DNA from 3 places in the Kribbella sp. NBC_01484 genome. Region 1 is predicted to be linked to each of the others. Evidence: riboswitches for the same ligand, from Rfam matches in the RefSeq annotation. Region 1 holds a riboswitch; each other region holds the start of a gene.
The links. Region 1 has a riboswitch for ZMP and ZTP ahead of OG555_RS42435 (5-aminoimidazole-4-carboxamide ribonucleotide transformylase). Riboswitches for the same ligand answer to the same signal wherever they lie in the genome.

Region 1 (7,861 bases):
AGCCGTCCACAATGCCGACGTGGTTGGCGTCCCCCATCCCGACCTGCAGGGCGAACGTGCTGTTCCACATGCTGTGGCTGCGGATCTGTGGATGCACCGCGGTACCGAGAGCTGAGCGGACCTTCTCACCGCGCTGGTACGTCCGGACCGGGTCGTCACACAGTCCGGCATCGCCGCTTGCGGGCGCCTTCTCGCACTGCCACCACGCGACGTCCGGACCGGCGGACAACAACTCGACCTCGCGCGAGGGAGCCTCCACGGTTCGTTCGCTCGTCCAGGACATCCCGCTGTACCTGCTCTGCACGCCACGGACGACGCGACGTTCGCCACCACCCCACGCGGTGCCGAAACTGGTCTCGACCGAGGCCATGTCGCGCACGGCCTTGCGGTCGACCGGCTTGACCAGCGGCGCGCTGAAACGGTTCGCGCTCTGGTAAACCTGGTACAGGTCCGGGGTGTCGTGGTCGGTCTTCTCGGTCGACCTCAGCTGCCACCGGGTGACAGCTTCGGCGAAGCCGCCCTGGGGAGCGGCCGTGGGCGTCACGTACAACCGGCCGGCAGCAAGATCGGCCGCTGTCACCGGCAGCTCGTCGGCCTGCCAGTTCTGCGCGTCCTTGCCTCGCGTGAAGCCGATCGTGCCCTCGACGACCCCGGTCGGTTGGCCCTCTACGACAAGACCCTTCACCTGGACCGCCTGACGGGCGTCCAGTGTGAACGACGTGTTCCGGGTCACGGTGACGTTCGACTCGACGGCAAACGTCATCGTGTCGCCTGTCGGTACGAAGCCGTACGCCATGTGCACCCCAGGCGTAATTCGGGCGGTTCCGCGACCTTGGTCGTCCAGGAGGATCTGGTTGTAGTGACCGTCGGTGCTGTTGAAGACGTTGACGTAGCCACCGGAGACCGGCTTGCCGTTGCGGTCGAGCACCAGGACCGAGGCGTCGTACATCGGCGGCTCGTCGTAGGCGTTCAGGGCCAGCCGGAGGCGCCGTTTCCCGGCGCTGTCGATGACGTCGAGCGCACCCTCCCAGATGTTGTCGACAATCGAGTTCCACTGCCCGACGACGTCGCTCAGGCCGGTCGGGTCGAAGGTCACCGTGGCGTCGGCGGTCCCACCGGCGGGCACGGTCAGGGTGGCCGGTGACACGGTCACCGCAGACCCCGGGGCCTGCTTGTTCCAGATGGTCACCTCCTGATCGGCGAATGTGAGCGTGACCGGCTCGGCACTGGGATTCGTCAGCGTCAGAGTGCGCTTCTGCGGCGAGTCGTCAGGGTGGCGGATCGCCGCGTAGTCGATCACGCCGACGTTCGGCACCAGGCCGGTCGGGGACGTCGCGACGTCCAGGTTCACCCTGCCGCTGCCGAACCACCCCGTGAAGACGCCGGTGCTGTCGACAGCACTGCTGCTCAACCGCGCCTTCAGCTGCTGCCAGGTCAGCTCCGGGTGCTGCTGGAGCAGCAGCGCGGCCGAGCCGGTCACCAGCGGCGTGGACCGGGACGTACCCAAGCCCATGGCGTACAGGTCGCCGTCGCGCGCACCAGCCCGGGCGCCCATGATGCCGGTGCCGGGCGCGGCGATCTCCGGCTTCTGCCGCCAGGAGTACGTCGGGCCCATGCTGGTGAACCGGGCCCGGTTGCCGGCCGGATCGAGCGCACCCACTGTCAACGCGGAGTCAGCCGTACCCGGCGTCTCGACCGAGAACGGTGTGGCGTAGAAGTCCCCGTCGTCGCCGGCCGCGACCACGAACAGCGCACCGCTTTGCGCCGTCAGCCGGTCGACCGCATCGGCCAGCAGGTCGTCACCCTGCATCGGGGCGCGGGCGCCGAGGCTGACGTTGACCAGGTTGGCGTGCTGCCCGACGGCCCACTCCATCGCCGCGATCAGCTCGGACACGGTGCCCTCGCCGGCCGCGTTGAGGATCTTGCCGGAGATCAGTTCGGCTCCGGGTGCGATGCCCTTCCGGGCGCCGTCGGACCCGGCACCGTTGCCGGCCACCAGCGACGCGATCTGGGTGCCGCGACCGAAGTCGTCCTGCGGGCCCTCGCCGGTGAAGTCCTCGGTGGCCGTCACCTTGCCCTCGAGTGCCGGGTGGCCGGTGTCGATGCCGGAGTCGAGGATCGCGACCTTCACGCCGTGACCGTCGAGGCCGCGGCGCCACGCGGTCGGCGCCTGCACCTGCTCCAGGTATGGGTCCAGCGGTGCCGCTGCGGCCTTGGAACCGCTACTCGGCGGCGTCTTGCTCGTCGATCTGCCGGTCCCGGGCGCCGACTCAGGCACACGATCACCATGCAGGGGTGTGTCCAGCCAGATCTTGGCCGGCAGGGCGGACCGGGCGGCCGTCAGGGCCGAACCGAACGCAGTCGCCCGGGACTTCTCGATCCGGCCCGCAGTCGCACCGATGCTGGCCAGCGTGCGGCTCGGGGTGAATCCGGCGTTTGCCATCGTCCGCGCGCCGGAACTCTCCCGCACGATCACGGGCAGGTCCGCGCGGTGCGCGTCGTCGTACCCCATCTCGACGAGGCCGGTCACGTCGAACAGCGCAGGGTCGAGTACGCCGGGAACCAGGCTCGCGACGTCGTGCGGGATCACGCTGATCCGGCCGTGGTCGTTACGTACGGCGTACCCGACCGCGGACCCACCGTCGCGGGACCGGACGTCGACCTGCGGCTTCCCGTCCGGGCCGGGCCGCAGCGTGACGTGTTCGCCGGTCAGCAACGTGACTGTGGCGGGGCTCCTGAGTACGGGGGCCGGCTGGACGACCGGCGCGCCAGCTGTCGGTGCCGCGGTAGCGGTGACTGGAGCAGTCAGCCCGGACAGCGCCAGGGCGCCGCTGGCCAGCAGCGCCGGTATCGGTAAAGATCGTGGAAACCCCACCGGGTACACCATCCTTGCTGTAGGCACCGATCAGGTGCGGACGTCTTGCCATAGGCACCGATCAGGTGCGTCGTGACCTTTGGTATCCGATCCCACCCGGCGCGGTCACGAGACTGCCGTGACAGGAGGCCGACATGACCGGAATCAGTCACCCGCCGACCGACAGCGGTCGCACCCGACTCGAGGCGTACGTCGACGGGTGGCGGCGGCACGACATCGCGGCGGTTCTGGACACGTTGACCGACGACTGCGTGGTGATCGAGTCGTATGGGCCGGTCTATCGGGGCAAGGCGCGGGTCGAGCAGTGGATGAACGCCTGGTTCGGCGCCGGCGGCACCGTCGACGCCTGGGAGATCACGTCATCGGCGGCGGCCGGCGACACGCTGATCGTCGAGTGGCGCTTCGAGTGCACGTGGAAGGGCGAACCCGGCGCCTTCGACGGCGCCACGATCGCACGACTCGACCAGGGCCGCATTGCGTACCTCCGCGAGTACGCGACCACCGCTGCGCTCTACGACTGGACCGGAGTCTGGCGCGACTGAGTTTGGATCCGTGGATGCTGACCGGTCCGATCCGCCGCGATGGCGTCCATTTCATGGGTTGTCCGCTGCTGTTGTGGGTTCTCCCCTCGTGCACCAAGGGAGAACCCACAACGGGATGGGAGATCCGGCGCTTCGGTTGGTTCGGTGGGTGTTGCCCGTGCCGTCGACCGGATCGCCAGGCCATCACAACGAGGCGAGGACGAAGACCTCCCACGGACGATCGCATCGTCTCGGTGATTGTGATGGCCTGGAAGTCCACCCGCACCCGCCCGGCGGTGGTGGCGGGTTGGGCGATGCCGCGCCGCTGACCGGACCTGCAGCACTCACCAAGCAGCGCGATGCCAGACGGGCCCCGCTCGGCCGCGAGCAGTCGGCGGCTGACGGACCGGGTTAGTGAGTGCCCCACGTCCGCCCAGGCCAAGACCCGCGGGCGGCCGGGGCAGGCTGGGGAGGATCCCCCACCCGATCCGGGACGAGATCCTCCCCACCCGCGGCGGCAACCGACAGAACAAGGCCGACCGCCGGGGACGCGAAGGACGCGAACGAGCCACCCACGGATACGTCAGAAGAGCCGGTTATCCCCTGCCGTTGTGGGTTCTCCCCGCGTGCACCGAGGGAGAACCCACAACAGGACGGGATATCCCCCGAAGTTGCGCGGTGGGCTGCGGCGGAGCGAGATCAAGTGACGAGCGCCGGAACGGTCCACGGATCCGGGCTAAGGTGTCGGTACACCGCGACTGGCGAGGGTGGAGTACCACCGGGGAGCGGGTTGTGGACAAGGCGTCGTCCGCCTGGGCGCCTCCGGCTCTCGGTTTCGGAGGCTCCTGATGCGCTACGGCATGAATCCCCACCAGCACGCCACGATGACGGCTCTCGGCGGCTCCCCGTTCACAGTCGTCTCGGGCGTTCCGTCGTACATCAACGTCCTGGATGCGCTGACCGGTTGGCAGCTCGTCCGCGAGGCGTCCGGTGCCTTCGGCGTTCCGGCGGCGGCGTCCTACAAGCATGTGTCTCCCGCCGGGGCGGCGCTGGGGGACAGCGTGGCCGGCGCCTACCTGCGTGCTCGCGATGCCGATCCCAAGTCGTCGTACGGCGACTTCGTTGCCGTCTCGCATCCCGTCGACGCGGAGCTCGCCGGGGTGCTCAAGCGTGTCGTGTCGGACGGGATCATCGCGCCCGGGTACGACGAGGGCGTGGTCGGGACGTTGGCGGCGAAGAAGCGTGGGAGCTTTCTGGTGTTGGAGGCGGATCCGGCGTTCGAACCACCGGCGGAGGAGGTTCGCGAGCTCTACGGACTGCGGTTGACTCAGCGGCGGGACGACGTACCGCTGACTCGTGAGCTGCTGGATCCCAGGGTGCCCGACGCGGCGGCCCGGGATCTCCTGCTCGGGCTGATCGTGGTCCGCTACACGCAGTCGAACACGGTCGCGATGGTCAAGGACAGCATGACGATCGGCGTCGGCGCCGGGCAGCAGTCGCGGGTGGACTGCACCCGGCTCGCCGGCGAGAAGGCTGCCGCGTGGTGGGGCCGCCGCTCGACTGAAGCGCTCGCGGATGTGGCGATGGTGTCAGACGGTGCGCTCCCCTTCGTCGACAACGTCGAGGAAGCGCACCGGTACGGCGTCGCGCATATCGCCGAGCCGGGCGGGTCCATCCGGTCGGACGAGGTCGCACAGGCGTGCGCCGTGCGCGGCATCAGCTGGTCGCCGACCGGCGTCCGGCTGTTCCGGCACTGATCAGGCGACGTCGACCTTGGGTGGCTCGCGCTCGGCCGGGGCCGGCTGCGGACCGCCTTCCAGCTGGATGTCGGGAATGATGCGGTCGAGCCAGCCCGGCAGCCACCAGGCCCGGTCGCCGAGCAGCGTCATGACGGACGGGACCAGGACCATCCGGACGATGCTGGCGTCGATCAGGACGGCGACGGCCATGCCGACCGCCAGCATCTTCACCGTCGGGTCGTCGTCGAGGACGAAGCTCAGGAAGACCACGATCATGATCGCCGCCGCGGTCGTGATCACCCGAGCGGTCGCGCCGATCCCGATCGCCACGGCGCGATGGCTGTCGTTCGTCGCGATCCAGGCCTCGTGCACGCGGGACAGCAGGAACACCTCGTAGTCCATCGACAGCCCGAACACGATCGCGAACATCAGCATCGGCACGAACGACGGGATCGGCACCTTCTCGTCGATCCCGACCAGGGAGGATCCCCAGCCCCACTGGAAGACCGCGACGATGACGCCGTACGCGGCGCCGACCGACAACAGGTTGAGGATCGCGGCCTTGACTCCGATCAGAAGCGAGCGGAACGCCACGGTGAGCAGCAGGAACGCGAGCAGCACCACCGCGCCGATCAGCCACAGCATCCGACCGGCCACCTTCTCGGTGAAGTCGACATACCCGGCGGTCGTGCCGACCACGAAGGTCGGCTCCTGCTGCCCTGCGAGTACGTCGTCGCGGATCCGGTTGACCAGATCCTCGGTCTCCGCCGACGACGGTGACGTGGTCGGGATGACGGTGATGATCGCCGTCGTACCGGCGCTGTTCATGGTCGCCGGTTGGACGGCGGCCACTCCGGCGGTTTTCTGCAGCGTGGACGTGAGGCCGGTCAGCAAGGTCTGCTTGTCGGTCGAGCTCTCGGACGGGAGCTGTACGACGACCGTCAGCGGACCGTTGGCACCCGGGCCGAACCCTTGGGCGATCAGGTCGTACGCCTTCCGGCTCGAGTCCGCCGCCGGATCGGTGCCGGCGTCGAGCTGGCCAAGGTTCATCGACAACAGTGGTATGGCCAGGACGAGCAGCACGAGGGTGGCGGCGATGCCGTACGGCCACGGCCGGTCGCTCACCTTGCGTCCCCAGCGGGCGAACGGGCTCTGCTCGTGCTTGAGGTCGCGTTGCTCGCGCTCCTCCGCCCGGTGCTTCGCCACGGCCTGCTCGTCCGGGAGCCCGGCCTCGAGCTCCCGCTCCTCCACCAGATGGTGCCGGTCCTTGCGGTTGAGGACGAGGAACTTCGCCAGGCCGAGCATCGCGGGGATGAGGGTCAGCGCCGCCAGCACGGTGACCGCGACGACGATGGCCGAGGACAGACCGAGCGCGCCGACGAACGGTACGCCGGAGACGTAGAGGCCGAGAATCGCGATGACGACCGTCCCGCCGGCGACCAGGATGGCCGCACCGGACGTCGACTCCGTGCGACCGGCCGATTCCTCGACTCCTATCCCGTCCTCGAGCTGCTCGCGATGGCGCGACACCATGAAGAGCCCGTAGTCGATCGCGACGCCGAGCCCGAGCAGGGTGGCGACCGTCGGCGCCGAGACCGGGAAGTCCTTCACCGCTGCGAGCAGACCGAGGATGGCCAGCCCGCCGCCGACGCTGAAGATCGCGGCGATCAGCGGCAGTCCGGCCGCGACGATCGACCGGAACATCAGGAACAGCAACAACAGCGCCAGCGCGAGGCCGATGGTCTCGGACAGGGTGTCGTCCGCCTGTTTCCCGATCTGGCCGGCGCCTCCGCCGTACTCGACCTGCAGCCCGGCGGCCCTGGCCGGCTGGACGGCGGCATCCAGTTTGTCGAGATAGCTGCTGTCGAGCGACGCCGGCACGACCGAGAACGAGACCGGAGCGTTGACGATGCTGCCGTCCTTGGAGATGTACGCCGTCTGTGACGTCGCCAGCGGGTCGACGGCCGAGACCACGTCGGGCAGCTTGGCGACGGCAGCCATCGACGTCTTCACCGCGTCGGCCTGCTCGGAGACCGTGCCGGTCTTCGCGTGGAAGACGATCGAACCGGAGTAGCCGCCGGCGGTGGCGAAGTCCTTGTTCAGGATGTTCAGTCCGGCCGACGACTCACTGCCCGGGACCGTGTAGTTGTTCACGTACGTGCCGCCGAACGCGGAACGTAGTACGAACAATCCGACGACCAGCACCAGCCAGCCTGCGATCACGAACCAGTGGAACCGCGCGGCCCCCCGGCCGAGACGATCCAGAAACGCGTGCACAGGGCCCCCTCCCCCAGGCGCCCCCCAGGCGACGGCCCCGCCGTCGACCCCTCCGCCGACAGTAAGCCGGGCCCGACGCCCGTCACAACCCCTCGCCCCCCGGGCACACCCCTACGCCACCAACCGCTCGCTGCCCGTCACCCGGACTGCAGTCTTCCTTTGGCGCGGTGTCAACCGCCCGCGACGCTAGGCAGGATCAGCAACTCATCTCCGTCGCTCAACTTCGTCCCCGGGCCGTCCAGGTCGCGGATGTTGTCGTTGTGGAGGTAGACGTTGACGTGCCGGCGGACGGCGCCCTGCTCGTCGGTCAACCTCCGTCGCAGCACTGGGTCGAGGGCGGCGAAGGCCTCGGCGACGGTGGAGCCGTCGACCTCGACACACTCGGCTCCGCCCGCGAACGGCCGGAGGACGGTCGGCAGGCGGACGGAGATCATCAGATCACCGCGGCG
Region 2 (7,861 bases), 990 kb from region 1:
ACGCAGGCGGCGAACCGGCCGGTGAGCTGATTGCAACCGTTTCCGAGGAGAGGAATGTCACGTACCACGCGGACAAGGTCCGGCAGTGGTTCGAGGCCAGGCACGAGTACGGCGAGGAGTGGGTGCGGGCCGCGTTCGCGACCGAGAGTTGGCTGACGCTGACGCCGGAGCGGCTGACCGAGCTGTCGGACCGGATCCGGGACCTGATCCAGGAGTACTACGAGGAACCGTCGAACGACTCGTCCGCGGTGCCGGTGTACGTGTTCGCGCACGGCGTGCCGGCCCGGCCATGACCGGCCCCGCGGCGGTCGCGGACACGACCGACATCCCGCCGCTGGGCCGGGATCGCCGGGTGCACGCGTGGATCCTGTCCGGAGCGGTCTCGGAGGCCGGCGACGTCGCCTGGTACGTCGGCCTCGCGTGGAGCGCAGCCCAAGTCGCCTCGCCCGCCGGTGCCGGTCTGGTGATGGGCATCGGTGCGCTGCCGAGGGCCTTGATCCTGCTGTTCGGCGGCGCGCTCGCCGATCGGCTCGACGCCCGGCGCACGATGATCGCCGCCAACCTCGGCCGGATCGTCGTACTCATCGCCGGCGCGCTCGTCGTCGCTGCGGCCGGGGTGTCGATGGCTCTGCTGCTGACGGTCGCGATCCTTTTCGGCGCCGTGGACGCGCTCTACAACCCTGCGTCGGGCACGCTGCCGCGCCGGATGGTCCGCTCCGACGACCTCGTTCGGTTGGCCGCAACCCGGCAGTTGGCCAACCGGCTGGCGGTGTTCGTTGGTGCTCCCCTCGGCGGCCTACTGGTCGCGCAGGGCGGTCTGGTCGCGGTGATGGTCGCCGACGCGATCTCGTTCGGGGTCATCGCCCTGGCGCTGGCGTTCGTCGTCCGGCCGCGCTTCCCGCGCCCGGCGCCCAGTGGGCACTCGATCCGGCGCGACCTGTCCGCGGGCTTCGGTTACCTCCGGCGCGATCGGATCGCCCGGACCCTGGTCATCGCGTTCTTCGGGCTGAACCTGTGTGTCGGACCGGTGCTGGCCGTCGGCCTGGTTCAGCGTGTCCATCTGGACGGCTGGGGCTCGGCGGCGCTCGGGTGGTTTCAGGCGTGCTCCGGGATCAGTGCCGCGGTCGGCGCGGTGGTTGCCCTGCGCTGGAAGCCGCGGTTGCCCGCCCGTGCCGGACTGCTGCTGCTCATCGTGCAGGCGGCCGGATGCGTGATGATCGGGCTGGTGCCGCGGGCCGGCGTGTTCGTCGCGATGGCGATGATCGGATTCACCGCCGGACTCGCCTCGGCCTTCCTGTCCGGAGCCTTCCAGCAGACCATCGAACCGGCGTTCCTCGGTCGGACCTCGAGCATCGTCAGCCTGTCTGACGAGGGCCTGATGCCCATAGCCATGACCGGGTTCGGCGCGCTGATCTCGCTGACCGACGTCGCCGTGGCGTGTGCGCTGCTGGGGACCGCGTTCGCAGTACTGATGGTGTGGTCGGCCTCGCGCTTGCGGGGCTGAAGTCTGTACTCGGGGCGCGCGAACGCGTGGGGTGTGTCGTTCATGGTCGGCGTCGGGCGGAACGCCGAGCGGTGCCCGCATCACCAGATCGCGAACATCACCGGGAACGTACTCACTCCGTGTTCACCGGCCACGGCTCGCGGTACGTCGACGACGTACGGTCCTGGCAGGCCTCGGAGCCCGCCGACGACTTCGCCGCCATCGCCGTCTACGCACCGACCCGCTGACGCTAAGCTCACCTGGTGCTTCAGGTCGATTGGGACAACGTACGCGAGTTCGCCCTCGCGCCCCGCGTCGCTGGGGCTGCGTGACCGCGGCGTCGATCGCCGCTCAGGTGCGATCCGGCGAGCGGACTGCACTCGAGGTGATCGACCAGGCGCTCGAGGCTGCACTTCGCCTCGACCCGCTGCTCCATTTCGTCGACGAGCTGGACGTCGTTGGCGCCCGCGCAGCAGCCGAACGACTCGAGCCCACCGGTCCGTTCGCGGGTGTCCCGTTCTTCATCAAGGCAAGGACGCCGGACAACTCGCCGATTATCAGCCGGCTCGTGGCGGCCGGCGGGATCCCGATCGGTACGGCGACGCGCGCCAGGCCCGGCGCGGTGTCGCAAACCTTCGGATGGAACGGCCAGGACTACACCCGCAACCCGTGGGACTTGTCGCGATCGCCAGGTGGCTCGACCGCTGGTGGTGCGGCGGCGGTCGCGGCCGGCGTCGTACCGCTGGCAACTGGTGGAGACTCCGGCGGCTCACTGCGGATCCCGGCCGCGTTCTGCGGAGTGGTCGGCTTCAAAGGCACGTATGGCCGCATCCCGCGCCCGGTCGGTCGCATCCTCGGCGGGCTCACCACCGCCGGCTTCATCGGCGCCGAGCTCGACGACGTGATCCTGGCGACGAGCATCGCCAGCGGTCCACACCGCCTGGACCCGACCGCGCTGCCGGCGTGGCCGGTCCCGACCGTTCACGATCGTTCGTGGCGGATTGCGTATCGCTCCACCCTCGGCTGTCATCTGGCGGACCCTGCGGTCGACCACGTGATCCGCGAGCGGCTGACTCACGCCGGCGTCACCGTGGTCGACGTACCGCTCGAGCTTCTCCCGACTGATGAGGCGTGGCCTGTGCTGTCGGGTCTGGATGCCGGCCGCGGTGCGGAAGCGGCCGCGGCGAACCGGGCTCGCGAGGTGCGCGACAACAACAACACCGCGCTCGCCGATCTCTTCGCCGAAGTGGATGCCCTGATCACCCCGACCACGCTGACTGTTGCGCACGGCTACGACCAGCACGAGTCCAGCATCGTCACCGGCGACCCGTGCTGGGCCTTCAATGTGACCGGGCACCCCGCGGTCAGCGTCCCTGCGGGTCTGGCGGACGGATTGCCTGTGGGTGTTCAGGTTGTGGCGCCCCATGGGTCGGACGACGTCGCGCTCGCGGTGGCACGGCGGGTGCAGGTTGCCCTGCCCCCACCACCGATCCGCTGACGGGTCTCAGCGCGGGTGCTCCGACCGCCAGTGCTTGATCATCTGGTCGAGGTCGGTCTTGATGAAGGCGAAGAAGTCGGCGGCTTCGGTGAGGCGGTGGCCGACGGGGGAGTCGGGGCCGAAGAGGTCGGCGCCGGCGCGGCTGCTGGCCTCCCATTCGCCGAGGGCGTCGTTGCGGCGTTCGAGGATCGCGGCGAAGACGTCGTCGCGGATCCGGTAGTGGTCCTTGCGGGACCCGGGCAGCCGCTCGCGGGAGATGAACGACACCTGGAGCAGTTGCCGGACCGCACCGGAGACGGCGGGCTGGCTGATCCTGAGCGACTCGGCCAACTCCGCGGCGGTCATCGTGCCGGTCGGGCTGACCAGCATCCGGCCCATCACCCGGGCCGACATCGTCGGGACGCCGCTGTTGGCCAGCACGCCGGCGAAGCGCTCGACGAACTGGCTGATCTCTTCCGGGCTCGGTTCCTGCGCCATGGTTGAAGCTTACAATAATTTGATGTATCGCAACTATCACAAACTTTTGATAATTTGAATCCATGACCTCGACCTCCCACGCCGAACGGCCGACGCTGACCGGCGCGCGCCGCTTCGGAGTACTCATCGCGCTCTGCCTCGCCGTCCTCGTCCTCGGCCTGGACACGACCGTGCTCAACGTGGCACTGCCGACGCTGGCGTCCGACCTCGATGCCTCCACCAGCCAGTTGCAGTGGATGGCGAACAGCTACAACCTCGTCCTCGCGGCCCTCCTGCTGCCGGCCGGTCTCCTCGGCGACCGGTACGGGCGGCGCACGATCATCGCGATCGCGCTCACCCTGTTCGGCGCCGCCTCGCTCGCCTGCGGCCTGGCCGACTCGGCCGAGGGCCTGATCGCCGCTCGGGCGTTCCTGGGCGTCGGTGCGGCGATGATCGTTCCGGTGGCGCTGTCGCTGATCACCGTGCTCTTCCGCACCGAGGAGGATCGGAAGAAGGCGATCGGGTTCTTCGTCGTTGCCAACAGCATCGGTATGCCGCTCGGCCCGATTGTCGGCGGACTGCTGCTCGACCACGCCGGCTGGCAGTGGATCTTCTTCATGAACGTCCCGATCGCGTTGATTGCGGCCCTTGCGGTCACGCTGCTCGTGCCAGAGACCCGAAGCTCGCGGCGACCGGCCATCGACTGGCTCGGCATCGTGCTCTCCAGTGCTGGTCTGGCGTGCTTGGTGTACGGCGTGACCAAGGCCGGCGAGACGTCGTGGACCGATGGTGTCACGGTGCTGTTCCTCGGACTGGCCGTCGTACTGATCGCCGGGTTCCTGCTCTGGCAGCGGCGGACCACGCGGCCGTTGATCGAACTGCGGTTGTTCCACGAGAAGACGTTCACCGGCGGGGCGGTGCTGCTCACGGTGTCGGTGTTCGCGATCTTCGGGTTGCTGTTCACGATGCCGCAGTACTTCCAGGGCATCAACGGATCGGACGCGCTGCACACCGGGCTCAAGTTGCTGCCGTTCATCGGCGGGATGACGCTCGGCGCGAAGGTGGCCGAGCCGGTGGAGGCGAAGGCCGGAACCCGGCTGGTGGTGATGGCCGGGTTCGTGGTGATGGCCGTCGGGTTCGTGCTCGGGGCCTTCACGGGGCTCGGCACCGGGTACGGGTACACCGCGATCTGGTTCGTGGTGGTCGGCTTCGGTCTCGGGTGTTCGATGCCGCAGGCAATGAACGCGGCGTTGGGTGTGCTCGACCCGGAGCGGGCCGGGACCGGATCCGGTCTGCTGCAGGCGTTCCGCCAGGTCGGCGGCACAGTCGGTGTCGCGGTTCTGGGCACGGTGCTGAACTCGGTCTACCGCGCAGGAGTCGACACGACCGGACTGCCCGCGCAGGCCGCGGATGCGATCGAGAAGGGACTTGGTGGCGGGCTCGCCGTTGCGGCGAAGTCGGGCTCCGCCGACCTGCTGAGCGATGTCCGGGACGCCTTCATGACCAGTCTCAACACCACCATGTGGGTGTCGGCGGGAATCGCAGTCGCGGGCGCCGTGCTCGCCGCCGTGTTGATGCCACAACGGCGAGCGCCCGCTCCCAAGAGTGTGGAAGCGGGCGCTGCGCGAGTCAGCTGAGCTCGAGGCCCGGGTACAGCGGGTGCTTGTCGAGCAGTTCGGACGAGGCGGCCTTCGTCTTGTCCGCGACGCCGTCGGCGAGCACGTACTTCGCCTTGGACGGGGCACCGGCCGACGTCGTGGTCGGCGTCGTGGCGGAGATGACGTCGACGATGAGCTCGGCGACCCGGTCGAACTCGTCGCCGCCGAAACCACGGGTGGTCAGCGCCGGCGTGCCGATCCGGACACCCGAGGTGTACCAGGCGCCGTTCGGGTCGCGCGGTACGGCGTTCCGGTTGGTCACGATGCCGGCGTCGAGCAGCGCGGACTCGGCCTGCCGGCCGGTGATGCCGTACGACGAGACGTCGAGCAGCACGAGGTGGTTCTCGGTGCCGTCCGTCACGAGCTTCACGCCACGCTTCATCAGGCCCTCGGCCAGCGTGACTGCGTTGTCGGCGACCGCCTGCGCGTACACCTGGAACGAAGGCTGCCGGGCCTCGGCGAGCGCGACCGCCTTCGCCGCCATCGTCTGGCTGAGCGGACCACCCAGCACCATCGGGCAACCGCGGTCGACGGAGTCGGCGTACTCCGGCTGGCACAGCACCATGCCGCCGCGCGGGCCGCGCAGCGACTTGTGCGTGGTGGTCGTGGTGACGTGCGCGTGCGGGATCGGGTCGAAGTCGCCGGTGAACACCTTGCCCGCGACCAGGCCGGCGAAGTGGGCCATGTCGACCATCAGGGTCGCGCCGACCTCGTCGGCGATCTCGCGCATCTTCGCGAAGTTCACCTTCCGCGGGTACGCCGAGTAGCCGGCGATCAGGATCAGCGGCTTGAACTCGCGCGCCTTGCGGGCCACCTCGTCGTAGTCGAGCAGCCCGGTCTCCGGGTCGGTGCCGTAGGAGTGCTGGTTGAACATCTTGCCGGAGATGTTCGGCCGGAAGCCGTGGGTCAGGTGACCGCCGGCGTCCAGGGACATACCGAGCATCTTCTGGTCGCCGAGCGCCTTGCGGAGCTTGGTCCAGTCCTCGTCGGACAGGTCGTTGACGTGCTTGGCGCCGGCCTCGGCCAGCGCCGGGGACTCGATCCGCTGGGCCAGGATCGCCCAGAAGGCGACCAGGTTCGCGTCGATGCCGGAGTGCGGCTGGACGTAGGCGTGCGGTGCGCCGAACAGGGCCTCGGCGTGGTCGGCCGCGGCCTGCTCGACGGTGTCGACGTTCTGGCAGCCGGCGTAGAAGCGGTGCCCGATGGTGCCCTCGGCGTACTTGTCCGAGAGCCAGTTGCCCATCGTGAGCAGGGTGGCGGGGGAGGCGTAGTTCTCGCTCGCGATCAGCTTCAGCGACGAGCGCTGGTCGGCCAGTTCGGCCTTGATCGCGCCGGCGATCGTGGGTTCCACCGCGCCGATCACCTCGAGCGCGTTGCGGTACGCGGCCGATGCGGCGGCGGCATCGAAGGGTTGAGTCATCGTTGTCTCTCCTGCGGTTGCAGTGGGTCGAAGGCACCCAGGCGCACGGTGCCGACGGTCTTCGCTCCCCGGTGGTTCTCCACCTCAGCGCGCCAGTCGCGACCCGCTCACCCTATCGCGTACACACCCTTCTCTTGCGGCTTGTGTCCGAAGAACTGTGGCCTATAACCCTCGGATCTTCGGACGCAACGCGATCAGACGGCGCGGGCGAGGATCGGGGTGAAGGGAGTGGTGCGGGGGAGGGTGCCGAAGACGCCGGCCCAGTCGCCGGCCAGCCTGGACGCGACGAAGGCGTCGGCGACCTCGGGTGCCGAGTGCCGGACGAGCAGGGACGCCTGGAGGCAGACGGCCATCCGGGCGGCGAGGCGGCGTGCGCCGGCCTCCGCCTCGGACACATCGGCAAGCGTTTCCAGTACGTCGTTCACGGCGGCATCGAGGCGGTCGTCCGCACCCCGTGCCGCGCCGACCTCGAGCAGCCACGCGTCCAGCGACTCCGGCCTTCTGAGCGCACGGAGGACGTCGAGCGCATTGACGTTCCCCGATCCTTCCCAGATCGAGTTCAGCGGCGACTCGCGGAACAGGAGGGGAAGGCCGGACTCCTCGACGAACCCGTTACCACCCAAGCACTCCAGCGCCTCCGCCACCATGAAAGGCGTTCGCTTGCACACCCAGAACTTCGCCAACGGCAGCCCGATGCGCCGGAATGCGGCGGCCTGCTCGTCTCCACCGACCGACGCGTCGGCCGCAGCCGCAAGCCGCATCGCCAGCGCGGTTGCCGCCTCACTCTCCAGGGCCAGGTCGGCCAGGACGTTCTGCATCGCGGGCTTGTCGGCGAGGAGCCCGCCGAAGGCCGAGCGGTGGCGGGTGTGCCAGCTGGCTTCGACGAGCGCTCGTCGTTGGAGGGCGGCGGAGCCGAGGACGCAGTCGAGGCGGGTGGCGGCAACCATTTCGATGATGGTGCGGACGCCGGCGCCCTCGTCGCCGAGGCGGTAGCCGATCGTGCCGTGGAACTCGACCTCGCTGGACGCGTTCGACCGGTTCCCGAGCTTGTCCTTCAACCGTTGCAGCGCGAACGCGTTCCGGTTGCCATCGGCAAGCACCCGCGGCACGACGAAGCAACTCAGTCCGTCCGGCGCCTGCGCGAGTACGAGGAAGACATCGACCTGCGGCGCCGAGCAGAACCACTTGTGACCGTTCAGCTGATATTCACCGTCCGGCCCGGTCGGCGTCGCGGTGGTCAGGTTGGCCCGGACGTCCGAGCCGCCCTGCTTCTCGGTCATCCCCATCCCCGCGAGGACGCCGGTCTTCTCGGCCGCGGGCAACCGGCGTACGTCGTACGACGTGGC
Region 3 (7,861 bases), 1.7 Mb from region 1:
AGGAGCGCGGTCGCGGCCCGGGCCAGCCGGATCAGATCCAGGGCGTACGCCGGTCCGCAGGCGTACCGCTCCCGGAAGAGCCGGTGCAGGTGCCCTGCCGACAGGTTCGCCGCAGCGGCCAACTCCGGGACGGAGATGATTCGCGGGCCGCTCCTCGCCCACACGGTCGCAACATGGTCGACCAGGCGGCGGACAGCATCCGGCATCTCCTCGCGCGACTGACCGGCCGGAGCGCTGAGGAAGACCTCCAGCATCGTCGCCACCAGCCGGTCACTGTGTCCCCGGACCGACGATGACGGTACGCCGGCAAGGTCCAGCAGGTAGGTGCACAGCCCGTCCAGCAGGCTCGGATCGGACTGGGATCGCACCGACGGCCAACTCGACGCATCGCCGAGTCCGCCGAAGTCCTCGATCTGGAAGTGCACGTACGCATGTCGCGAAGGGCGATCGCAGTCCCAGATATAAGCATCCCGGTTCCCGCGCCGAGCCAAGGCCACGATGCCCGGGCGAAGGTCCTCCTCCACGGTCGCCTGCCGGACGCCGGCATCGTCGTACACCTCGGTCCGCCACCGCGCCGAACCGCTCAGGATCCACAGCAGTTCGTAGTTCGGCAGCGTGCGTGGGCCATAGGTTGCCCCGGGCGGATAGTCCGCGACCTGGACCACGGAGTTCACGCTGATCACCGGGGGTCGCGAGGTCACGAACAGATAGTAATGCGCACGCCCGCGACATTGGCCGGGCCTGGTGTGCTCTGAGACCGTGAAGCCGGTCATCGCCCCCGAAGGCCGGATGGAGCATCAGATGCAGTCTGTTACCGCCGTACACAGCTTCGCCGAGGTCACCGACGAGTTGGTCGAGTCGTTCCGGCGGGACGGCTTCGTCGTCCTCGATCAGGCCGTGTCGCCCGACCAGGTCACCGCGCTCCATGCCGCGGCCGAGGCTCTGTGCCGCGGTGACCTGGGCGTCATCGACGGAGGTCCAGCCGCCGAGCCGACAGCGGATGTCCTGCGCAAGTACCTGTGCATCCACCAACCACACAAGGTGTCCGACGTGGCACTCGCGGCGTTACGGGCGCCACGGGTGGTCGCGGCGCTGACCGCGGTGATCGGGCCGAACGTCAAGGCCATGCAATCGATGCTGTTCATCAAGCCCGAGGGGAAGCCGGGCCAGGCATGGCACCAGGACGAGTTCTTCATTCCGACCAGGGACCGCTCACTGACCGCGGTGTGGATCGCGCTCGACGATGCCACCGTGGAGAACGGCTGCCTGTGGGTTCTGCCGGGCTCCCACCGCCGCGGTGTCATCTACCCCGACCGGGAGCAGGACGATCTCCGCTTCGACTGCACAGTGGAGGCGTTCGACTTCCCGTACACCGACGACGATGCCGTCCCGGTCGAGGTGCCCGCGGGTTCAGCGGTGATCTTCAACGGTTATCTGCTGCACCGATCACTGCCGAACACCGGCCGGCACGGACTCCGCCGGGCGCTCGCCAACCACTACATGAGCGCGGAGTCGCTGCTCCCCTGGCAGTCCGTGCCACCTGGAGTCCACGTCGGCAAGCACGACTACCGCGACATCGTGATGGTGGCCGGGACCGATCCGTACGCCTACAAGGGCATCGACGATCTCGCTCGCCCGCACTCCCGGCGGGACAAGGACGGCGGGTGCGACCGCTGACTCAGCCCGCCTGAGCCTCGGCGGCGTCGACGGCCTGCTCCAGCAGGAGGGCGATCGTCATCGGTCCGACGCCGCCCGGGACCGGCGTGATCAGGCGGGCGACCTGGGCCGCCTCCTCGAAGTGCACGTCGCCGATGTTGCCCTCGTTGTACCCGGCGTCGACCACGACCGCTCCCGGCTTCAGCCAGTCGCCGCGGACGAAGTCGGGTTTGCCGACCGCCGCCACCACGATGTCCGCCGTCCGGACGATCTCCGGCAGGCCGACGGTCCGCGAGTGCGTGTAGGTGACGGTCGCGTTCGATGCCAGCAGCAACATCCCGACCGGCTTGCCGAGAATCGGGCTGCGGCCGATCACGACCGCGTGCGCCCCGGCGATCGGTACGTCGTACGCCTCCAGCAGGCGCATGATCCCGCCGGGTGTCGCGGACCGGAACCCGGGATCGCCGAACGCCATCGCGGCGAACGACCGCATCGTCACGCCGTCGACATCCTTGGCCGGGTCGATCGCCTCGAACGCGGCCCGCTCGTCGATCTGCGCCGGCACCGGATGCTGCAGCAGGATCCCGTGCACCGCCGGGTCGCTGGAGAGCTTGTGAATCTCGGTGACCAGTTCGTCGGTGGTCGTGTCCGCGGGCAGTACGACGCTCCGCGACGCGATGCCGGCCTTCTTCGACCGGTTCTGCTTCATCCGCACGTACGTCGCCGACGCGGGGTCATCGCCCACCAGCACCGTCGCCAGACACGGCTGCACGCCGGTCTTCTCCCGCAGGGCCTTCGCCCTGGCGGCCGCCTGAGCCACGATCTCCGCGGCGAGGTCGGTCCCGGTCATCAGTTCGGCGGTGGTCATGCGCGCGCTCCTTCGGGCGTCGACAACAGGTCAGATGCCCAGGCGCGCGGCGCAGCCGGATCTCCGGCAGGCCGTTTCCCGGTGGTTACCCACCTCAACGCCAGTCGCGGCCCACCGGTCAGGATACCCGGGCGGTCACCTCGGCGATGAACGTGTCGGCGACACCGTCGCCGATGCGGGGGTAGGTCTGGGAGTGCGGGAGGCGGATGTCACGGATCTCCTCGGCCTGGGTGACCAGGTGGTTGATCTGGGCCTGGCTGGTGGCGACGTCCGAGCTGTTGCCCTCGGCTCCTGCTTCGAGGACGCGGAGGGCCTCGCGGAGCGCCTGACCCCAGTAGAAGCTCGCGTCGAGCCAGGCATCGGTCTCGTCGGCGAAGGACGGGTCGGACACACCGGCGCGGATCTGCGCCGGAGCGTTCTCGATCGCCTCGAAGTACGGCTCGAGCTCCGCGATCGCGCCGGCCAGGTCGCCGCCCTCCCAGGTCGCCCAGAATTCGGCGATCTTCGCGGCCAGCACCGGCGCGTTCGCCAGGTGCAGCTTCCCGTCGTAGGTCGTCAGGTCGGCGAAGACCTCGAGCGCCGCGATCGTCTCCGGGTCGCCGGAGGCCCGCTCGGCGATCGCGCGACGCCACGACGCCTGCTGGTCGTACGTCGCCGGGTTCCAGCCGAACTCCGCGAACGAGTAGAGCGCGAGCTTGCTGGCCCCGGCCTGGTTCATCGGGTTCGAGATCACGCCGACGACCTGGTCGGCCAGGCCAGGCTCGCGGTTGCTGTAGTCCGCGAGCAGGATCCGGCCGTGCGCGTAGTCGTTGACCGGATAGTTGTCCCAGATCAGGATGTCGTGCCCGAACACCGCCTTCGCTTCGGCCGCTTGTGCGCTCGTGATCGAGTGCGGGACGACACCGATCCCGGTCCAGTGCACGACGACCGCGCTATCCAGCTGTTCCCGGAGCGCCTGCTTGTACGGCGACTCGGTCACGTCGTAGTACTCGGTCGGCACCATCTGCAGCGGGGCGAGATCCGGCTTGGTCGCCACCCACTCGCGCTGGATCCGGTTCAGCAGGTCGCTCTGCGCCCGCCCGGCCCCGCCACCACCGGCGCCGTACTTCTCCTCGTCCTCGGCGCAGTGCCACTTCTCGTACTCGATGTCGTCCAGCGGCACGTTGAACGCCCGCGCGCCGAGCTCGTAGAGCGCCTCGAACTTGGCGATCAGCGCCTGGAATTCGGTGTCGTCGGTGTAGCGGATCGACAGGCCGGGCGAGAGCGCGAAGGTGAAGTCGACCTTGTTCCGCAGCGAGCGCTCGATCAGCTCGCCGAGCTCGGCCAGCTTGTCGGCCGGGTACGGGTCGCGCCACTGCTCGCGGTGGTACAGGTCGTCCTTCGGGGCGTACTGGTACGTGTTCATCCGGTGCGCGCCGAGGTAGTCCAGGTGGTCGAGCCGGTCCGCGTGCGACCACGGCGTACCGTAGAAGCCTTCGATCGAGCCGCGGTACCGCATCGTCGGCCAGTCGCGGATCTCCACGCCGTCCAGGTGGTTGCCCTGGACAAGTTGTGCGAAGGTCTGCGCGGCATAGAAAGTACCGCGCCCGTCGACGCCCTCGAGCACGACCTGATTGCCCCCGACGGCAACGACGTACCCCTCGGCCGGCAGCCCTTCAGCGGGTTGCACGTCGAGGCCGCCTCCGCCCAACCGGATCGTGACGGCCGCTTCTCCGTCGATGATCGTCTGTACGCCGGCGCGCGTCAGGGTCTCTCGGACGACGCGCTCGGCGTCAGGGTCAGTGGTCGGACCGTGCACCAGCCCGATCGTGTCGCCGAGGTCGATGCCGTCGTCGCGGCGGGTGGTCTGCTGCGGTTCTGGAGTCACGATCCCAAGCTTTCAGAGAAGTCCGGCGTGGTCGAGAGCGAGGTACGCGGCATCGATTCCCGTCATCGCGCCAGGGGTGCGGAGCTCGGTGCGGAACGCGTCCACTGTCAGCTCGACCGGGACACAGTCCTCCGTCTCGTCCAGCGCCTGCTTCCCGTCGGGACGGCAGCCGCGCGCGATCGCGACGTACTTGCGATAGATCGAGGACGCGGACGACCACTGCCAGCCGACCAGGTCGAGCGACTCACAGGTGTACCCGGTCTCTTCCTCGAGCTCCCGCGCGCCGGCCAGCGCCGGGTCCTCCCCCGGCTCGACCAGCCCGCCGGGAAGGTTCGTGACGATTCGATCCGGTCCGGCCCGGAACATCCGGACGGTCACGATCCGGCCCTCAGAGGTCAGCGGCAGGACAGTGATGCCGGCCGTGATGCCCTCCGCGGACTTCGGGCCGAACACGTCCCACTCCACCTCGCGCCCGTCCGGCAGCCGGTAGCGCCGAAGGTTCACGGTCAGGAACCGGTGGAATCCCGGCTCCTCGCCGAGCAACTCCCACGGCTGCGGATCGCCGGGACGAGACAGGTCAGCCGCCGCGGAGTCCGCGGCGGCTGAACCTTCAGCTGACTCGCTCACAGCGGCCGGTTGTCGTCCGGCTCCTCAGGTGGCGCGATAGGTACGTCGTCGGCCGAGGATGCCGGCGTGGCGTCCTCAGCGGGCTTCGCCTCGACGGGCTCAGTGGGAGTCTCGTCCGGGCTGGACTCGGACAGGATGCGCGCCAGCGTCTCCTCGGAGATCCGCTTGAACTTGCGCACCTGGGTCCGGGTCCGGTCCAGGACGGCGACCTCGATCTGATCCGGGGTCAACTGGCGGACCTCGGTGCCGTCGTGGCCGAGCGCATCCACGGCCAGCCGGAGCGCGCCGGCCAGCGAGATGCCCTCCTTGAAGTGCTCGCCGACGTAGTCCGCGACCTGCTCGGCCGGTCCACCCATCACGGCGTACCCGCGGACGTCCGCGATCGAGCCGTCGTAGGTGAGCCGGTAGATCTGGTCCTCGGCCGTGCTGGTGCCGACCTCGGCGACCAGGATCTCCACCTCGAGCGGCTTCTCACCGCCGGAGGAGAAGATCGCGCCGAGGGTCTGCGCGTACGCGTTGGCCAGCGCCCGGCCGGTGACGTCGCGCCGGTCGTAGGAGTACCCGCGCATGTCGGCCAGCCGGACGCCGGCGATCCGCAGGTTCTCGAACTCGTTGTACCGGCCGACGGCGGCGAACGCCATCCGGTCGTAGATCTCGGCCACCTTGTGCAGCGCGGGCGAGCGGTTCTCCGCGACGAACAGGATGCCGTCGGCGTACTGCAGGGCGATCGCGCTGCGGCCCTTGGCGATGCCCTTGCGGGCGAAGTCGGCCCGGTCCCGCATCAGCTGTTCGGGCGAGACGTAGAACGGAACGCTCATCGAAGGTGTCGTCCTCTATCAGTCGATCGGGATCAAGGTCAGGTCAGGGATGCCGAAGCCGGGCCGTCGGGACGATTGTGGCGCTCGGCCCAGGCCGCGTCGACGATCGCGGCGACCTCGTCCTCCGGCATCCGCCGGTAGCCGTCCGCGGTGACCACACCGACCACCGGGAAGATCCGCCGCAGCATGTCCGGACCGCCGGTCGCCGAGTCGTCGTCGGCGGCGTCGATCAGGGACTGGATCACGGCCGTGACGCAGTCGGTCACCGAGCTGTCCTCGCGGTAGAGCTTCTTCAGCGCGCCGCGGGCGAACACCGAGCCCGAGCCGACGCTGTGGAAGTGGTGCTCCTCGTAGCGCCCGCCGGTCGGGTCGTAGGAGAAGATCCGGCCGCCCTTGATGTCCGGGTCGTAGCCCGCGAACAGCGGCACCACGGTCAGGCCCTGCAGCGCCATCGAGAGGTTGCCCCGGATCAGCGCGCTCAGCCGGTTGGCCTTGCCGTCCAGGCTGAGGGTCGCGCCCTCGAGCTTCTCGTAGTGCTCCAGCTCCACCTGGAACAGCCGGACCATCTCGATCCCGAAGCCGGCGGTGCCCGCGAACGCGACCGCGGAGTACTCGTCGGCGGGGAACACCTTCTCGATGTCACGCTGGGCGATGATGTTGCCCATCGTGGCCCGCCGGTCGCCGGCCATCACCACGCCGCCGGGGAAGGTGGCCGCGACGATCGTCGTACCATGCGGGACGTCGGCGGAAAAGTCGGCCGATCCCAGGCTGCGCCGTCCCGGCAACAGGTCGGGCGCGTGCCCGGCCAGGAAGTCCATGAACGACGAGCCACCTGGGATCAGGAAGGCTTCCGGCAACCGGCCGGAGGCATCAAAAGTCATCGAGCGGTTCACTCCCCACCCTTTTGCACGAATCCGCGGACGAACTCCTCGGCGTTCTCCTCGAGGACCTCGTCGATCTCGTCCAGGATCGAGTCGACGTCGTCGTCGAGCCGCTCCTTGCGCTCCTGGGCGTCCTCCGACGCCTCGACCTGCTCGACCTCTTCCTCGGTCGACGAACGCTTCGGCTGCTTGTGCTGCTGACCGCCGTCCTTCGCCATGGCCACACACCTCCTAGAACCGCTGGAAAGGCCGCCCAACCGACCCTTCTACAGCGACCCTACCCGGCAGCACCCCCAGTGATGGTGCGAACCAGGTCACTCGCGGTGTCGCATTGGTCGAGAAGTGCCCCGACATGCGCTTTCGTGCCCCGCAGCGGGTCCAGCGTCGGGATCCGCTGCAGCGACTCCTTGCCGGGCAGATCGAAGATCACCGAGTCCCAGGAGGCGGCCGCCACCTGCGGCGCGTACTGCTGCATGCAGCGGCCGCGGAAGTACGCCCGGGTATCGGTCGGCGGGTGCGAGACCGCCATCCGGATCTCCTCGTCGGACACCAGCCGCTGCATCCGGCCGGCCTTCACCAACTTGTAGTAAAGACCCTTGTCCGGGCGCAGGTCTGCGTACTGCAGGTCGACGAGATGGAGCTTCGAGTCGTCCCAGTCCAGGCCGTCGCGGTCGCGGTACGACTGGAGCAGTTTGTACTTCGCCACCCAGTCGAGCTGGTCGGCCAGCTTCATCGGGTCGGTGGCGAGCTGGTCGAGCACCTGCTCCCAGCGGTGCAGCACGTCCTTGGTCTGCCGGTCCGCGTCGTCGCCGTACTTGTCCTCGACGTACTTGCGGGCCTGCTCGAGGTACTCCGTCTGCAACTGGACCGCGGTCAGCTTGCGGCCGTCCTTGAGCGTCAACAGGTGTGTGCAGGTCGGGTCGTGGCTGACCTCGTGCAGCGTGCTGACCGGGCGGTCGACGCCGAGGTCGTCGGTCAGCCAGCCGTCCTCGATCATCGACAGCACGAGCGACGTCGTCCCGACCTTCAGGTACGTCGAGATCTCGGACAGGTTCGCGTCGCCGATGATCACGTGCAGGCGGCGGTAGCGGTCGGGATTCGCGTGCGGCTCGTCGCGGGTGTTGATGATCGGCCGCTTCAGCGT

Region 2: linked by a shared signal. The riboswitch ahead of OG555_RS37770 (glycine hydroxymethyltransferase) and the one ahead of OG555_RS42435 (5-aminoimidazole-4-carboxamide ribonucleotide transformylase) in region 1 are both predicted to bind ZMP and ZTP.
Region 3: linked by a shared signal. The riboswitch ahead of OG555_RS34460 (bifunctional 5,10-methylenetetrahydrofolate dehydrogenase/5,10-methenyltetrahydrofolate cyclohydrolase) and the one ahead of OG555_RS42435 (5-aminoimidazole-4-carboxamide ribonucleotide transformylase) in region 1 are both predicted to bind ZMP and ZTP.

What each region holds. Positions count from the first base shown of each region.
Region 1 is NZ_CP109437.1:8,798,998-8,806,858, forward strand. Features, by position in the region: gene OG555_RS42425 (S8 family peptidase) at 1-2,875, opposite strand, end outside; gene OG555_RS42430 (nuclear transport factor 2 family protein) at 3,010-3,417, shown strand; ZMP/ZTP riboswitch at 4,141-4,221, shown strand; gene OG555_RS42435 (5-aminoimidazole-4-carboxamide ribonucleotide transformylase) at 4,245-5,153, shown strand; gene OG555_RS42440 (MMPL family transporter) at 5,154-7,412, opposite strand; gene OG555_RS42445 (MoaD/ThiS family protein) at 7,583-7,846, opposite strand; gene OG555_RS42450 (WD40/YVTN/BNR-like repeat-containing protein) at 7,846-7,861, opposite strand, start outside.
Region 2 is NZ_CP109437.1:7,813,047-7,820,907, reverse strand. Features, by position in the region: gene OG555_RS37795 (helix-turn-helix domain-containing protein) at 1-293, shown strand, start outside; gene OG555_RS37790 (MFS transporter) at 290-1,504, shown strand; gene OG555_RS37785 (amidase) at 1,812-2,981, shown strand; gene OG555_RS37780 (GbsR/MarR family transcriptional regulator) at 2,988-3,458, opposite strand; gene OG555_RS37775 (DHA2 family efflux MFS transporter permease subunit) at 3,521-5,074, shown strand; gene OG555_RS37770 (glycine hydroxymethyltransferase) at 5,067-6,515, opposite strand; ZMP/ZTP riboswitch at 6,544-6,623, opposite strand; gene OG555_RS37765 (acyl-CoA dehydrogenase family protein) at 6,710-7,861, opposite strand, start outside.
Region 3 is NZ_CP109437.1:7,130,960-7,138,820, reverse strand. Features, by position in the region: gene OG555_RS34470 (helix-turn-helix domain-containing protein) at 1-701, opposite strand, end outside; gene OG555_RS34465 (phytanoyl-CoA dioxygenase family protein) at 802-1,677, shown strand; gene OG555_RS34460 (bifunctional 5,10-methylenetetrahydrofolate dehydrogenase/5,10-methenyltetrahydrofolate cyclohydrolase) at 1,679-2,524, opposite strand; ZMP/ZTP riboswitch at 2,554-2,642, opposite strand; gene OG555_RS34455 (beta-N-acetylglucosaminidase domain-containing protein) at 2,643-4,391, opposite strand; gene OG555_RS34450 (NUDIX hydrolase) at 4,404-5,018, opposite strand; gene prcA (proteasome subunit alpha) at 5,015-5,836, opposite strand; gene prcB (proteasome subunit beta) at 5,875-6,717, opposite strand; gene OG555_RS34435 (ubiquitin-like protein Pup) at 6,726-6,935, opposite strand; gene dop (depupylase/deamidase Dop) at 6,995-7,861, opposite strand, start outside.